Regions from separate parts of the Acidovorax sp. GW101-11A03 genome, predicted to be linked through region 1. Evidence: predicted binding sites of a transcription regulator. Region 1 holds the regulator's gene; each other region holds the start of a gene.
The links. The regulator LexA, encoded in region 1, represses DNA repair genes until DNA is damaged. The targets are predictions, from matches to a motif close to ACTGTATNNNNATACAGT.
Positions count from the first base shown of each region.

Region 2: a site for LexA is predicted at 2,248-2,265, ahead of imuA (translesion DNA synthesis-associated protein ImuA). Genes of this name have one in related genera too.
Region 3: a site for LexA is predicted at 1,713-1,730, ahead of AC07Z7_RS16130 (DNA topoisomerase IV subunit B). Genes of this name have one in related genera too.
Region 4: a site for LexA is predicted at 1,729-1,746, ahead of AC07Z7_RS22365 (PA0069 family radical SAM protein). Genes of this name have one in related genera too.

Region 1 is NZ_JBWKZU010000070.1:18,414-22,396, reverse strand. It holds gene lexA (transcriptional repressor LexA) at 496-1,170, opposite strand; gene AC07Z7_RS21485 (asparaginase) at 1,254-2,213, shown strand; gene AC07Z7_RS21480 (hypothetical protein) at 2,234-2,653, shown strand; gene AC07Z7_RS21475 (DUF6152 family protein) at 2,688-3,158, shown strand; gene adk (adenylate kinase) at 3,331-3,983, opposite strand, start outside.
Region 2 is NZ_JBWKZU010000119.1:242-4,224, reverse strand. It holds gene AC07Z7_RS24725 (DNA polymerase Y subunit UmuC family protein) at 1-1,376, opposite strand, end outside; gene imuA (translesion DNA synthesis-associated protein ImuA) at 1,339-2,217, opposite strand; gene AC07Z7_RS24715 (HD-GYP domain-containing protein) at 2,469-3,779, opposite strand.
Region 3 is NZ_JBWKZU010000038.1:20,491-24,473, reverse strand. It holds gene AC07Z7_RS16145 (class I SAM-dependent methyltransferase) at 1-154, opposite strand, end outside; gene AC07Z7_RS16140 (hypothetical protein) at 238-393, opposite strand; gene AC07Z7_RS16135 (MFS transporter) at 417-1,634, opposite strand; gene AC07Z7_RS16130 (DNA topoisomerase IV subunit B) at 1,764-3,746, shown strand; gene AC07Z7_RS16125 (lytic transglycosylase domain-containing protein) at 3,795-3,983, shown strand, end outside.
Region 4 is NZ_JBWKZU010000080.1:2,595-6,577, reverse strand. It holds gene AC07Z7_RS22375 (LysR family transcriptional regulator) at 1-246, shown strand, start outside; gene AC07Z7_RS22370 (diguanylate cyclase domain-containing protein) at 317-1,501, opposite strand; gene AC07Z7_RS22365 (PA0069 family radical SAM protein) at 1,800-2,966, shown strand; gene AC07Z7_RS22360 (sodium-dependent bicarbonate transport family permease) at 3,121-3,983, opposite strand, start outside.

The sequences.
Region 1 (3,983 bases):
GCCGCGAGGGCTCGCGTGCGCAGGCTGTCGGGCGGGGGCCTCGGAGGGGCGCAGCGGAGGCTTGACCGTGAAAGGCCAGTTGCCACGCAATGGCCGCGGGCCCTGCTGTGGAATGGGCGGTCGCGGGCGGCCTACTACGGTGGCGTCTGCATCTACTGCGGCATCTGCGCGCGCAGGGTGCACCAGCAGGCGCTTGAGGCCGCGCAGCGGATTTTGCAAGGCAGTAAGGGTGAACAAGGCAAGTCCCATGTGAAAACTCCGAAGGTCGGGGGTTGAACACAGGCAGGATTGCAAAGTGATTTCATGCCATGCTGCTTGCCGGGCCATGGCGGACGTGCAGGTACCTTTGGTGCAAGAGGCTGGCACCACAAGACAAGCAACGTCGCCGCGCTGGCACGGCCGGTGGCATGGCATGGGGTCTGCACTGCAGGGCTGATGTGCTGTAGCCAGCCCATCAAACGCCCGCCACCCGCAGTGCGGCCCAAACGGAGTGGCCTACATCAGCATGGTGTTGCGGATGAGGCCCACGGCCAGACCTTCGATTTCGAAGGGCTCGCCGGGCTGGACCACGATCACCGGGTAGTCGGGGTTTTCGGGCAACAGCTCGATGGCCGTGGCGGTGCGGCGCAGGCGTTTGACGGTGACATCGTCACCCAGCCGGGCCACGATGATCTGCCCGTTACGGGCCTCGCGGGTGGACTGCACGGCGAGCAGGTCGCCGTCCATGATGCCGGCATCCCGCATGGACATGCCGCGCACCTTGAGCAGGTAGTCGGGCTTGTGCTGGAAGAGACTGTTTTCCACGCTGTAGGTCTGGTCCACATGTTCCTGCGCGAGAATGGGCGACCCCGCTGCCACGCGCCCCACCAGGGGCAACACCAGCTGCGACAGGCCCGGAATCGGCAGGCTGAACTGGCTGCCACGCGCTGCGTTGATGGAGCGCACCGTGTCGCCACGCAGGCGAATGCCCCGTGATGTGCCGCTGACCAGCTCGATCACCCCTTTGCGGGCCAGGGCTTGCAGGTGTTCTTCAGCGGCATTGGCCGATTTGAATCCCAGCTCGGCCGCGATTTCTGCGCGGGTCGGGGGCGCGCCAGTGCGTGCAATGGCGGTCTGGATGAGATCCAGGATCTGCTGCTGGCGGGCGGTGAGTTTGGGGTTGTCGAGCATGGTGGTTTCCGGTGGCGGCGGTTACAGTGGCGAACAACTGTTTTTTAATCCAGTAACTGTATTTTTCACCAGTTTTTCGGAGTATGCAAGTGAGCGGGCAAAAAATTGTGGTTTTGGGCACTGGGGGCACCATCGCGGGCACCTCGGCACAGGCGGGGGACAACATCGGCTACACCGCAGCCCAGGTGGGGGTAGAGCAATTGCTGGCCGCCGTGCCGGGCCTGCAGGCGCTGGCGGGCGGCATGCTGGTGGCCGAGCAGGTGGCCCAGATGGACAGCAAAGACATGGACGATGACGTCTGGCGGGCGCTGGCCCTGCGCTGCGCGCACCACCTGGCGGACCCTGACGTGCGAGGCCTGGTCATTACCCATGGCACCGACACGCTGGAAGAAACCGCCTGGTTTTTGCACGAGGTGCTGAACACCACCAAGCCTGTGGTGCTGACCTGTGCCATGCGCCCCGCGACGGCGCTGACGCCCGATGGCCCTCAGAACCTGCTGGACGCCGTGGCCGTGGTGCTGGCTCCCGGCGCCACCGGGGTGGTGGCCGTGGCGGCCGGAGAACTGCATGCCGCCCGGAACGTGCAGAAGGTCCACCCGTACCGGGTGCATGCCTTCAATTCGGGCGATGCCGGCCCCTTGGGATGGGTGGAGGAGGGGCGGGTGCGCCTTGTGCAAAATTGGCCTCTTCCGCCCGTTGGGCATGCCTTTTATGCTATCAAAACAGGAAGCGAATCCACTGAATGGCCCTGGGTGGAGGTGGTGCTGAGCCACGCAGGGGCACGGGCCCAGACCGTGGATGCGCTGGTGCATGCCGGTGTGCGGGGGCTGGTGGTGGCCTGCACCGGCAACGGGACCATTCACCATGCGCTGGAGGCCGCCTTGCTGCGGGCGCAGCAGGCTGGTGTGCGCGTGGTGCGGGCCACCCGGTGCCCCGAAGGGCAGGTGCTGCCCAAGCCCGGCGATGTGTTGCCGGATTCTGAGGGGTTGTCCCCGGTGAAGGCACGGGTGGCCTTGCTGCTCGACCTGCTGCAGGCGCACTGACGAGGCTGGCTGCTTTGTATATGTTCGCAGCGCTCAAGACGCATGCCTGGGCCTATCCGGCGCTGGAGGTGGTGCACATCGTAGGCATCGCGTTGCTGCTGGGCAACCTGGTGTTGTTGGAGCTGCGGGTGTTTGGCCGGGGTGCGGCGCTGCCGGTGAAGGACCTGGCCCGGCTGAGCCTGTCACTGGCGCTGTGCGGATTTGCACTGGCCGCTGCCTCGGGCCTGCTGATGTTTGCCACGCAGCCCGCCGAACTGCTCAGCAACCGGGCATTCACCTTGAAGATGCTGTTGTTAATGCTTGCCGGGTGCAATGCCGCATGGTTTCATGGGCGCGGTTCGCTCACGCGGCTTGATGCCCTGGCCCGCGCGCAGATGCTGGCTTCCACGGTGGTCTGGCTGGCCGTGGTGGCGTGTGGCCGCTGGATTGCCTATCTGTGAAGCCTGTCTGATTCTTCTTTTTCCAGGAGTCTCTATGAACTTGCCGCGCCGCCACCTGTTGCTTGCCGCCACCGTCTGGCCCCTCGGGGTACACGCACACCATGGCTGGAGCAGTTTTGATGCGGACCGCCCCATTTACCTGGAGGGCACCGTGCGCAGGGTACGCTGGCAGAACCCCCATGCAGAACTCTCGCTGGAACTTGCCGCTGGCCTGACGCTGCCAGCCGACCTGGCCCAGCGCCCCGTGCCTGCACAGACGGCGCCGGTGGACGGCCGGGCGCTGCTGGCCAAGGCCGTGCTGCCCACCCGCAAGGACCGGCTCTGGGAGGTCGAGCTGGCGCCCCTCACACGCATGCAGGCGTGGCAGGTGCAGGAGATCCGGCCGGGTGCCCAGGTGTCGGTGGTGGGGTTCACCTTGCGCGAAGAGAAGGGCGACCCGGTGCTGCGCGCCGAGTACCTGTATGTCGATGGCAAGGCCTACGGCCTGCGGTCCAGTCCGGCTTGATCGAGCCTTGATGCAAGGTGGGGGGGAGGGCGCTGCGCGGTTGCGCACCTTGGCGCCATGAAAAAAGCGACGCCCTCGTGCGGGGCGTCGCTCGGGCCGCCGGGTCAGCGCGGCGGGTCTGTGTGGTGATGGCAGCAGGCGTTTTGCGTCTGCCTTCCCCTGTCGGTGCGACTTAACTGGCCAGGGCCTGCAGCGCACGTGCCGTGATTTCGTCCACGCTGCCCGTGCCGCTGATGGCGCGGTACTTGGGGGCCAGCTCGGGCTCGGCCTTGGCCCAGTTGCTGTAGTAGTCCACCAGGGGGCGCGTCTGGTCGCTGTAGACCTGCAGGCGCTTCTTGACGGTTTCTTCCTTGTCGTCCTCGCGCTGGATCAGCTCTTCGCCCGTGATGTCATCCTTGCCTTCCACCTTGGGCGGGTTGAACTTGACGTGGTAGGTGCGGCCACTGGCGGGGTGCGAGCGGCGGCCGCTCATGCGTTCGATGATGGCATCGAAGGGCACGTCGATCTCGAGCACGTAGTCGAGCTTGACGCCTGCGGCCTTCATCGCATCGGCCTGGGGGATGGTGCGGGGGAAGCCATCGAACAGGAAGCCCTTGGCGCAGTCGGGCTGCGTGATGCGTTCCTTGACCAGACCGATGATGATGTCGTCACTGACCAGGGCGCCCGAATCCATCACGGCCTTGGCCTGCAGGCCCAGCGGGGTGCCGGCCTTGACGGCGGCACGCAGCATGTCGCCGGTGGAGATTTGCGGGATGCCGTACTTCTGGCAGATGAACGTGGCTTGCGTGCCCTTTCCGGCGCCAGGCGCGCCCAACAGAATCAGTC
Region 2 (3,983 bases), on a different contig from region 1:
CCCGCAGCCCACCAGCCCGCCTCGAAGCGGTGGGGCCCGGCCAGCAGGCGCAGCAGGCCGTGGTGGCAGGGGCGGTTGCCCTGCACGGCCAGCCGCTGGGGCGGGTTCAGCAGCCAGGGGGGCAGCAGCAAGGCTTCGGGGCTGGCATCCAGCGCGGCCTCGGCCCCGCCGCCTGCGCTGGTGGCGGCAGAGCGCCGGGTGGATGGGCGGCCCAGCACCTCGGCTGCGGGGCGCCACTGCTGCATAAGCTCGGGGCGGTGGTCGGCCATCAGCACGGGGGCCTGCACCTGTTCGGGCCCCAGGCGGGCCGACAGGCGCTCCAGCAGCTGGTGCAAGGCTTCGCCTGGGGACGCAGGGTTGTCGGCACCGCCATGGCAACCGCCACCATGATCGCCGGGCGGCAGCAGGCTGGCACTGCGGTGCGGCAGCGGGGCCGACTCCAGCAGGCGCAGCGTGATCTGGTTGGCCGGTGCGGCCAGGGTGGTGCGCGCCAGGTTTTCAGCCAGCAGACGCCGCAGGTGCGCCATGTCCTGCGTGGCCTGGGCGGTACGCACCTGCAGGGCCTGCGTGGGGGCAATCACCACCCCGTCGATGCGCCGCAGGTCGTGGCGCCAGGCCAGCTCCAGCTCCAGCGCCCCCTGCTGGCGCGCCTGCAGCCAGCCCTGCAGGGCCGTGAGGCAGCGGTGGGCGCTCCACAGCAGGGCATCGGCCGAGGTGGCCAGCGCAGGCAATTCGGCGGCCAGCGCAAACTGCTCGGGCAGCTCCAGCCAGGCATGAGCTTCGGGGGCTTCGCCCAGGGCCTGGTCCAGCACCCGCAGCACCCCGGCCCCCAGGCGCCGGGCCAGCCCGACACGCGGCAGCGCCCGCAAGGCGCCCCAGGTTCGGCAACCCATGCGCTCCAGGCTGGCCACATGCGGGCGCAAGGCGGTCAGGGTGTGCAAAGGCAGGGTGTGCACCGCTGGCTCTTGTTGCCTTGGCCATCCTTCTTGACCTCCTTGGCCTTGTTGCCCCCGGGGGGCATGCCCGGCCAGTGCCATGCGCAGCCAGGCCTGCGCCACCAGCGCGGTGGGGCCGCTGCCCCAGAGGGGCAGCATGCCCGGGGGTTTCGGCAGAGCGCCCTGCCCCCCAGCGGCTTCGGCCCAGGCCTGCAACACCAGGGTCAGCAAGGCATCACGCCCGCCCCAGAGTCGTTCGGTGGTCGAAACCTCCAGCAGCACGGTGTCGCCATCCACCAGCGCCACGCGCGGGGTAAAACGCAGGGCCCACCAGCCTGCGGCGGGCGCAGCCATCGTGCCAGCCGCAGCCGCCGCCCCGGTACTAGCCGGGCTGGTGGCGGGCTCATCCCGCCATGGCAGCGGCAATGCGATCCAGTGCATGCCCCCTCCCCTGCAGCGCCACCACTGCGGGCTCCGAGCGCATGGGCGCCGCCTGCCCCCCCGGGGCCGCTGCGTTGTAGCGCGCCACCATGGCGCGGGCCACCACCTGTGCGGCATGGCGGCGCTCGGCCTGCGCCGCCAGGGCCTGCGCCAGCCGGGGGTGGCAGCCTGGCAGATCCAGCGCCTGCACCAGGGGCGGCCCCCGGCGCTTGAGAATCTGCACCTGCAGGCCCGGCGCGGCAGACGTGGATGCCCCAGCGGGCAGCCCCTGCACCTGCAGCCCCTGCACCTGCAGCCGCAGCAAGGCGGGCGACGCCTGCGGCGCAGCGCTGACCGGGCGGAACACCCACAGCAGTTGCTGTTGCTGCGCCGCCGCCAGCTGCAGCCTGCGCAGAGCTGCAGCAGGTGCCTGCGGCAGCCAGGCCATGACGGCCAGCACATCGCCGCACCGCAGCGCCTGCTCGGCCGCCCAGAATGCCGCACGGGCGCTGTCGGCCCGCACCACACACAGCCGCTCGGGCGGCAGCCCCTGCGCTTTCAGTGCCGGGCCAAAGGGCTCGCAAGGGGGTGCCACCGCCACCACGGCCCCTGCGCGGCGGGCCGTGGCCTGCGCCAGCGCGGGCAGCACCAGTTGCCACTCATGCAGGCCCGCCAGAGGCTGCAGCACCTCGCACAGCGCCCCCACCGGCCAGCCCCCGCCGGGCAGTTGGGCGTCCAGCAGCGCATGCCCGGTGGGCTGGGTCGCCTGCGGGCCCGCACCCAAGGCATCAGCATGCCAGACACCGGGCACGGCAGAGGGCAGATCGAGCGCAATCCGCAAGGACAGGCTGGGCGCGGGCATGGCGGGGGCAAAGCTTCAAAGAACAGGAATACTGTGAATATAACCAGTATTTTGAAGCCTGACGAGCCAGGCGAGGAAGGCCACAGCATCGAAGGGGCTCGGGCCTGCGGGTGCTGACGGGCAAGGCCAAGGAGACCTGAGGGTGCCTGCCACGGTCAAGCCAACCGGTTGACTCCGTGGCGACGGGGAAACGATTCAGCCTGCGCGGCAGGGGATCACCCGGGTGCCCTCTGCACGCGCCTTGGGGCGTATCAGAGCCGCCGAAGCGCCCAATCGCACCAGTCGGCCACGGCCGCATCCATGGGCGTGGTGCGGTCCGACAGCTGAGGCCAGCGGCGGTGGCTGGCGTTCAGAATGCTTTGCAATTGCCAGAGCGCCTCCCGCCCCACCAGGGCCACTTCGGCCATGCCGATGGCATCGCCCTGCAACTGCGCCAGCAATTCGCCCTGGTGCCGGGGGTGGGAACCCGCTTCGATCAAGGCTTTCTGCAAGGCCAGCAAGCGGGAGTCGGTGAATGCAAAGGCGCTGTCTGCCGGGACCTTGGCAGCCCCTGGGGGCAAGGCGGCCTTGAGCTGGTCCCAATAAGTGAAGGCTTCTGCCAGCAGGTCAATCTGGCGCGGAGCATCATTGCCCAGCGGCATCAGGGCCGATTCGCGCGCCACCTCTTCCTGCAGCAGCGGCAAGATGTGGGCCACGAGCGCGGAAGGGAATTTGCGGTGGTTGAGCCGCAGTACCAGCGACAGCCGCTGCGCGGGCATGTCTTCGTATTTTTCGTAGAACGCTGTCACCACCTCGGCCAGCAACAGGATGCGCCCCATGGGCGTGATGTCGGCACCGGCCAGGCCACGCGGGTAGCCGCTGCCATCCATGCGCTCGTGGTGCTCCAGCACCGCCACCTCGGCGGCACGGGCGTACACCTTGGTGTCGCGGATCATCAGCATGGCTGTGATGGGGTGCGCCACCAGGTGCTTGCGCTGCACACCCACCACCTTGTGGTCGGGGTCGCTCCAGGCCGGGTCCATGTGCAGCACGCCCAGGTCGTGCAACAAGGCCGCAGCCGCCAGGGTGCCGCAGTCGCGCTCTGCCAGACCGCTCTTGATGCCCAGAAACATGGCCACGGTCATCATCTGCAGGCTGTGCTCGAACAACTCGGGACGCTGGTCGCGCATGACCGTGAGCTTGCAGGCCATGGGCGCTGGCAGGGGCAAGGAGCGCAGCGGCGCCAGCAGGCGGGCCGCCGAGGGGCCCAGCGCCTCGGCCAGCATGTTGGGCAAGGCCTCCTCTGCAATGAGCGCCTGCCCGGCTGCCAGCAGGGCGGGCACGTCCACAGGGTTTTCTATGGACAGGTGGCGGTCGATGGGCTCGCGCAGCTTGTGCTGAACCAGGCGGTCATACAGGCGACTGTCGATGCGGGCGCCCTTCTCCACCAGTTTGATGCCGTTGTCGGTGTAGATGGCAGCGTCCGCCACCACCGTGCGGCGGTCGGCCATGTCGGTCAGCGCGCGCAGGTAATGGGGGCTGTCGGCGGTGTCAATGTCCGCCGAATCGAGGGGGTCTGTCATGCGAGGAACAACAAATCGTTACCTCGGACTATATGACGTTCTCTTGCAGGGCACTCAAACAAAACGCTCTTCGGCACGGCACTGTCTTGATGCATATCAAGCGCTGCCCACGGCCTGCCAAGGGCGGTATTACACGGCCTGGGCTCGCACGATCACCTGCTGCGACAGCGCTTTTCGGGCAGGAAAACCGCCGATCCCACCGTT
Region 3 (3,983 bases), on a different contig from region 1:
CGGATCGGTCCACGCCCACCACCGGGTGCCCCAGGCTGCGCAGCCAGCGCAGGTGGCGGCCCGCGCCACAGGCCACGTCCAGCACCGTGCTGCCGGGGGGAATCAGGTGGGCCCAGCGTCGGACCCATGCGGAGGGAGCTTCAGTGCCATGCATGGTGCTATTTAATTTATAGCTATAAAGGCTTTTTCAGCGCGCGCAAAGGCCCAAAAAAGCCTTGAAATCACCCGATGTGGCCGTCAGAAACAGGCCCACATCTGGTCGGCGAGCATCACCATGAACTCGGGCATGGTGTACATGCCAAACACCGCCAGGCACAGCAACACGGCCACGGCCCCGCCCAGCCAGCGCAGGGCGCGCGACCGAGGTGTGGGGGGCGGAGATGGTTGGTGCATGGTGGGTCAATCAGGCGGTCCGGTCAGGCGGGCTGCGGGGCGGAACGCTGGATGGGGCTTTCCTTGACGGGCAGGTTCACCAGCCCGGCAAACACGCCCAGGCCGATGGCGATGTACCAGACGATATCGTAATTGCCCGTGGCGTCATACAGATAGCCGCCCAGCCACACCCCCAGGAAGCTGCCGATCTGGTGGCTGAAGAACACAAAGCCGCCCAGCATCGACAGGTGCTGCACGCCAAAGATCTGCGCAATGGTCGCGTTGGTAGGGGGCACGGTGGACAACCACAGCGCGCCCATCACCGCCGAGAACACGTACACCGACAGTGGTGACAGCGGCACCAGCAAGAAGATGCTGATCGCCACCGCGCGGGCAAAGTAAATGAAGGCAAGGATGTGGCGCTTGGGCATGCGCTGACCCAGCGCGCCTGCAATATAGGTGCCGAACACATTGAACAGCCCGATCAGCGCCAACGCATAGCTGGCCACCTGGGGCGACAGGCCATGGTCCTTGAGGTAGCTGGGCATGTGCACGCCGATGAACACCACCTGGAAGCCACACACAAAGTAGCCCGCCATCAGCAGGTTGAAGCTGGGGTAGCGGAAGGCCTCGCCCAGCGCCTGCAAGATGGTTTGCTCGCGCTTCACCGGCGCCACGCCCTGGAAGCCCGGCTCGCGCAGTCCAAAGGCCAGGGGCACGATGAGCAACACGGCCATCGACAGCACCAGCAGCGCCTGCTGCCAGCCCAGACCCGCGATGAGCCAGCCTTCGACCGGCACCATCAGGAACTGCCCGAACGAGCCCGCGGCCGCCGCCACACCCATGGCCCAGGAGCGCTTTTCGGGCGCAATCTGCCGCCCCAGCACGCCATAGATCACGGCATAGGTGGTGCCCGCCTGCGCGGCGCCAATCAGCACGCCTGCCGTCAGTGCAAACAGCGTGGGCGTGGGCGACAGCGCCATGCCTGCCAGGCCCAGGCCATACAGCACGGCACCGCCCATGAGCACGCGGAACGCACCAAACCGGTCGGCCACCATGCCCGCAAAAATGCCGATCAGGCCCCAGGACAGGTTCTGGATGGCGATGGCCAGCGCGAACGACTGGCGCGTCCAGCCCATCTCTTGCGTGATGGGCAGCAGCCACAGGCCAAAGCCATGGCGGATGCCCATGGACAGTGTCACGATGGCCGCACCGCAGGCCAGCACCTGGAACATGGACAGTTTGGGAGTATTCATATGCATGCGCAGGAATGTAGCCAGATTGCGTGAAACGCGCTGATACACCCGCGACCAATACAGTCGCCGTAAGGGTTGCCAATAACTGGTTTTTTATCCAGCTTCGCCGCGCCTGCCGCACTACAATCCGCCGCTATGTCTGCCAAACCGTCTTCTGCATCCGCCAGCGAATATTCCGAAGGTTCGATCCGCGTGCTCAAGGGCCTGGAGCCCGTCAAGCAGCGCCCGGGCATGTACACCCGCACCGACAACCCCCTGCACATCATCCAGGAGGTGCTGGACAACGCCGCCGACGAGGCGCTCGCCGGGTATGGCAAGAAGATCCGCGTCACCCTGCATGCCGATGGCTCGGTGAGCGTCGAAGACGATGGCCGGGGCATCCCCTACGGTATGCACCCCGAGGAAAACGCACCGGTGATCGAGCTGGTGTTCACCCGCCTGCACGCGGGGGGCAAGTTCGACAAGGGCAAGGGCGGCGCCTATAGCTTCTCCGGCGGCCTGCATGGCGTGGGTGTGTCAGTCACCAACGCGCTGGCCACTCGGCTGGAAGCCACCAGCTACCGCGAGGGCAAGGTGGCGCGCCTGGTGTTTGCGGCCGGTGATGTGATCGAGCCCCTGGTGGCCCGCCCGCTGGAGGCGGGCGAGCGCAAGCAGGGCACCTCGGTGCGCGTGTGGCCCGACGCGAAGTATTTCGAATCCAGCGCCCTGCCCATGGGCGAACTCACCCACCTGCTGCGCAGCAAGGCGGTGCTGATGCCGGGCGTGACGGTGCAGTTGGTCAATGAAAAGACGCGCGACACACAAACCTGGCAGTACAAGGGCGGCCTGCGCGACTACCTGATGCAGACGCTGAACGGCGACCCGGTGATCCCGTTGTTTGAGGGCGAGGGTTTTGCCGACCGCAACAACGAAAGTTTTGCCGAGGGCGAAGGCGCCGCCTGGGCTGTGGCCTTCACCGAAGACGGCCAGCCCATGCGCGAGAGCTACGTCAACCTGATTCCCACCAGCGCGGGTGGCACGCACGAAAGCGGCCTGCGCGACGGCCTGTTCAACGCCGTCAAGAGCTTCATCGAGCTGCACAGCCTGCTGCCCAAGGGTGTCAAGCTGCTGCCCGAAGACGTGTTCGCGCGCGCCAGCTATGTGCTGTCGGCCAAGGTGCTGGACCCACAGTTCCAGGGCCAGATCAAGGAACGCCTGAACTCGCGTGACGCGGTGCGCCTGGTCAGCGGCTTTGTACGCCCCGCGCTCGAACTGTGGCTCAACCAGCACGTTGAATACGGTAAGAAGCTCGCCGAGCTGGCCATCAAGGCCGCGCAGACGCGCCAGAAGGCGGGCCAGAAGGTCGAAAAGCGCAAGGGCTCCGGCGTGGCCGTTTTGCCCGGCAAGCTCACCGACTGCGAGAGCCGCGACACCGCGCACAACGAAGTGTTCCTGGTCGAGGGCGACTCGGCCGGCGGCAGCGCCAAGATGGGCCGCGACAAGGAAAGCCAGGCCATCCTGCCGCTGCGCGGCAAGGTGCTCAACACCTGGGAGGTGGAGCGCGACCGCCTGTTTGCCAACAACGAGATCCATGACATCTCGGTGGCGATTGGCGTGGACCCGCACGGCCCCAATGACACGCCCGACCTGAGCGGCCTGCGCTACGGCAAGGTCTGCATCCTGTCCGACGCGGACGTGGACGGCTCGCACATCCAGGTGCTGCTGCTCACGCTGTTCTTCCGCCACTTCCCCAAGCTCATCGAAGCCGGCCACATCTACGTGGCGCGCCCGCCGCTGTTCCGCGTGGACGTGCCCGCCCGGGGCAAGAAGCCCGCCGTCAAGATGTATGCGCTGGATGACGGCGAGCTGGCCGCCATCCTGGACAAGGCCGAAAAAGACGGCGTGCCCCGCGAGAAATGCCAGATCAGCCGCTTCAAGGGTCTGGGCGAGATGAACGCCGAGCAGCTGTGGGAAACCACGCTCAACCCCGACACCCGCCGCCTGCTGCCCGTGCAGCTGGGCGACATGGACTTTGCCGCCACCGAAGGCCTCATCACCAAGCTCATGGGCAAGGGCGAAGCCGCCGCGCGCCGCGAGCTGATGGAGCTGCATGGCGACGCGGTCGAGATCGACATCTAGGAAGGTGTGACCGAACCGACGCCTCCACTGGCTGTCTGTGGCAAAAATATGAATAAAAACAGTGCTTTCCGCGCATCTGTATTGGGTTTGTTGCTATGTTTTGTGCAGCAATTCGCCCATGCAGACCTGTGGGCGCATGTGGACGAGCGCGGCGTGACGCACTTTGCGGCCGAGCAGGTCGATGCGCGCTACCAGCTGTTTTTCCGGGGCAATGACTTTGACTCCACCCGCGATGCA
Region 4 (3,983 bases), on a different contig from region 1:
GACCGCATCCGCCTGACCACCGAACACTTCATGGTGCTGCCCGCCATCGTGCGCGCCACAGACCTGGCCGTGGTCATGCCCCGCAACATTGCGCGCACCTTTGCGGCCGACGGGGGCTACACCTTGATCGAGCCCGCGCTGCCGCTGCGCGACTTCACCGTGTCGCTGCACTGGAGCCGCCGCTTTGAAAGCGACCCCGGCAACCAGTGGATGCGCGGCCTGATCGAGCGACTGTTCAAGGAGTGAAGCAGGGCCGGTGCGGCGCGAGCGTCCGCGGGGCAGGGGCAGGTTCGCAGAACCCAACCGTTCAAGACCGTCAGCGATCTGCAGGCCCCGCCGCTGTCTGACTTGGTTGGTCTGAGTAGATCCGGTAGCCGTTTTTTCCCGAGCGTTTTATCTGGTACATGGCCTTGTCCGCATGCTCAAGCAGTTCCGCCAGGCTGTTGCCGTGGATGGGGTAGAGGCTGATGCCAATGCTTGCGCCAAGCACGAAGCGCTTGTCCTCGACCGCAATCGGTGCAATCAGTTCTCCGAGCAACTTGGTGGCAATGTCTCCGACCTGCTCTGTGGCTTCCAGCTGGGTGCAGATCACCACGAACTCGTCGCCTCCGATGCGGGCACAGATATCCGTGCTGCGTGTGCATCGTCGCAGCCGATTCGCGACCGTCCGCAGCACCTCATCACCGGCATGGTGGCCTGCAAGGTCGTTGATGGGCTTGAAGTTGTCCAGGTCGATGAAGATGACGGCGGAGTATTGGTGAGGCCGGTTGGCCAGCACCAGGGCCTTTTCAAACAGGGTGTTCATGTAGCGCTGGTTGTTCAAACCAGTCAGGGGATCCTGAAACGCCATGTCCAGCGCGTTGGCCTCCGCTTGCACCAGCCTCCGCTGAAACTCCGCCAACACGGCGGCCAGCAGCGACAGGTATTGCACCAGCACCAGCACCGTCCCCAGCAAAAACCCCGTTACGCGCCAGTTGGGAAAGGCTTGGAAGATCAGGAAAGCCGACATCCAATGCACTAGCAGCATCGCACTGGCCGCCGCTGTCAGCAGCAGAAGGTGGTGGGGTATTTCGCTGCGGTGCCTGAAGGCCGTCCATGCGACATAGCCGAGGAAGCCTGCATTGAAAACCGCCAGACCGACGCTGCGGGCAATGGGCTGGATGTCAGACAGCCACCCGATCACCACCCATGCTTCGGCCAGCAACAAGGCACCCCAGAACCAGCGGTGCCGCAGCTTCAGCCCCAGGAACTCCACCAGACCGATGGCAAGCAGTGTCTTCTCTACGGCGACCAAGGCGGCATAGGCAAAAACAGCCTCCGCCAGGTCCGTCTGGTCAAGCAACAGCTGATAAGCCAGGCGCGCCGCCAGGGCGAATGCCATGGCCCCTGCCCACCAGCCCGGCCCGGAGTTGGTTCGGGGCACCCTGCTCATCCACAGGAACAGGATCGCAAAAACAGAGTAGGCGGTACAGCCGATGGTGTGGACGATCTCGCTTGGCATTTTGGGTGCTCCGTTGCTCAGCGGGGATGTCGGCGTCTGTGTTGTCTTTCCAGTTGGCTGTGTTGCTGCTGCGCTGCTGCCGCGCTGCGCATTCACGGGCTGGCAGACCACTGAGTGGAAGTATCGCGTTACCTTTTGCAACCTGTCTTCAGGGTCAATACCGTTGCAGGTGTTCGCAAACCCAGAGTTTCGGCCACGTTGCCGATCCCGTGGAGCGGTTTTAATATACTGTTTTTTTATCCAGTAAATTTGCAGCGCTGGAGCCCCGCAGACACGCCCTACACGGAGGCAAGCAGCCATGCCCCGCACCTTCACAGACAAGTCCGACATCCCCGCACCGCCCGAAGAGGTCCGCATCCCGCTGCAGGCCATCCGTGGCCGGGGTGCGGCCACGGCCCTGGCGCACCGGTTTGCGCGCGACACGCGCGAGGTGGCCGACGACGGCTGGGGCCAGCCGCCTGGTGATGAGGACGGTGCAGGCGATGTCCCAGCCACCCCCGCCGCCACCCGCGTGCACCTCGAAACAGCGCGCAGCGCCATCTGCGCCAACGATTCGCCGGACATCTTCTTTGAACTCTCGGTCAACCCCTACCGGGGTTGCGAGCACGGCTGCATCTATTGCTACGCCCGGCCTACGCACAGCTACCTCAACTTTTCGCCCGGGCTGGACTTTGAAACGCAGATCGTGGCCAAGCACAACATCTCCAGCGTGCTGCGGCACGAGCTGGCCCAGCCGCGTTATGTGCCGCGCCTGTTGAACATTGGCTCGGCCACCGATTGCTACCAGCCCGTGGAGCGCGAGCTGAAGCTCACCCGCAGCGTGATCGAGGTGATGCGCGACGCGCGCCACCCGTTTTCGCTCATCACCAAGTCCAGCGGCGTGGAGCGCGACCTGGACCTGCTCGCCCCGCTGGCCGCGCAGCGCCTGGCTGCGGTGTACGTCACCATCACCACGCTCGACGCCACCCTGGCCCGCCGCATGGAACCCCGTGCCGCCGCGCCCCACCGGCGCCTGCGCACCATCCGCGCGCTGGCCGAGGCGGGTGTGCCCGTGGGCGTGAGCGTGGCGCCGCAGATCCCCTTCATCACCGAAGACATGGAGCAGGTGCTGGAGGCCGCGCGCGAGGCAGGTGCGCGCAGTGCCTTCTATACCGTGCTGCGCCTGCCGTGGGAGCTGGATACGCTATTCCGCGAATGGCTGCAGGTGCACTACCCCCAGCGCGCCGCGCGCGTGATGGCCCGTGTGCAAGACCTGCACCACCTCAGCGACGCCGAGCGCCGCGCAGGCAAGACCTACAACAGCGACTTCGCCACCCGCATGAAAGGCACCGGCCTGTGGGCCGACCTGGTGCACCAGCGTTTTTCCACCACTTGCCGCAGGCTGGGCCTGAACCGCGAACGCGTGGAGCTGGACCTGGGCCAGTTCCGCCCCGGACTGCTGCGGGGGCAAAGCAGCCTGTTCTGACCCGGCTGTGTGGCGCGGTGGGATGAAAGTTTGAATAAAAATGGCCGTTTCCGCCCGTCCAGTATGCCTCAATAGCTATCTAAATGATAGCTATTGAGCCAGGCTTCGCAAGCGCACGCCAGGGGGCCACGTGTGGGCTGTATGCATCGCCCCCTCACACGGCCCACAGGCTTTGCACCACCTGCGTGTACAGCGGAATGCCCAGCACGATGTTGAGCGGAAACGTCAGCCCCAGCGACAGGCTCACATACAGCGACGGGTCGGCCTCGGGGATGGCATAGCGCACCACCGCAGGCACGGCGATGTACGAGGCACTGGCTGCCAGCATCATCAGCAGCACCGCATCGCCTGCAGGCACCGCCACCAGCCAGGCCAGGCCCAGCGCCAGCGTGGCGTGGGTGATGGGGCCCAGCACCGCATAGGCCAGCAGCCAGGGCGACTGCTGGCGCACCGCAGGCAGGTTGCGTGCGGTCGATAGGCCCATGTCCAGCAAGAACAGGCACAGCATGCCCTTGAACAGATCACCCGAGAACGGCTGCATGGCCGCCTTGCCCGCATCGCCCGTCAGCAGGCCAATCAGCATCGCGCCCAGCAGCAGCAACTGCGTGCCATCGGTGAACGACTCGTGCAGGATCTTGCCCACCGACAGGTGCGGGCCGCTCTTCCCACTGACGTTGCCCGGGCCGTGACCACCCAGCGTGGCGGCACCCCCGCTGGTCATCGCCACCACGGGTGCGGCGCTAGTGGCCACGGCCACCGCCTGCTGCTTTTGCCGCAGCGCATTGGCCAGCAGCACTGCGAGGATGATGGCGGGCGACTCCATGAGCGCCATCGCCGCCGCCATGTGGCCGCCGTAGGCGATGTGCTGCGACTCCAGGTACTGCGTGGCCGTCACAAACGTCACCGCGCTCACCGATCCATAGGTGGCTGCCACCGCCGCCGCATTGAAGCCCGACAGCACTCGCCGCAAGAGCGCGTAGCCCACCAGCGGCACCACGATGGCCAGCAGCACCGCCA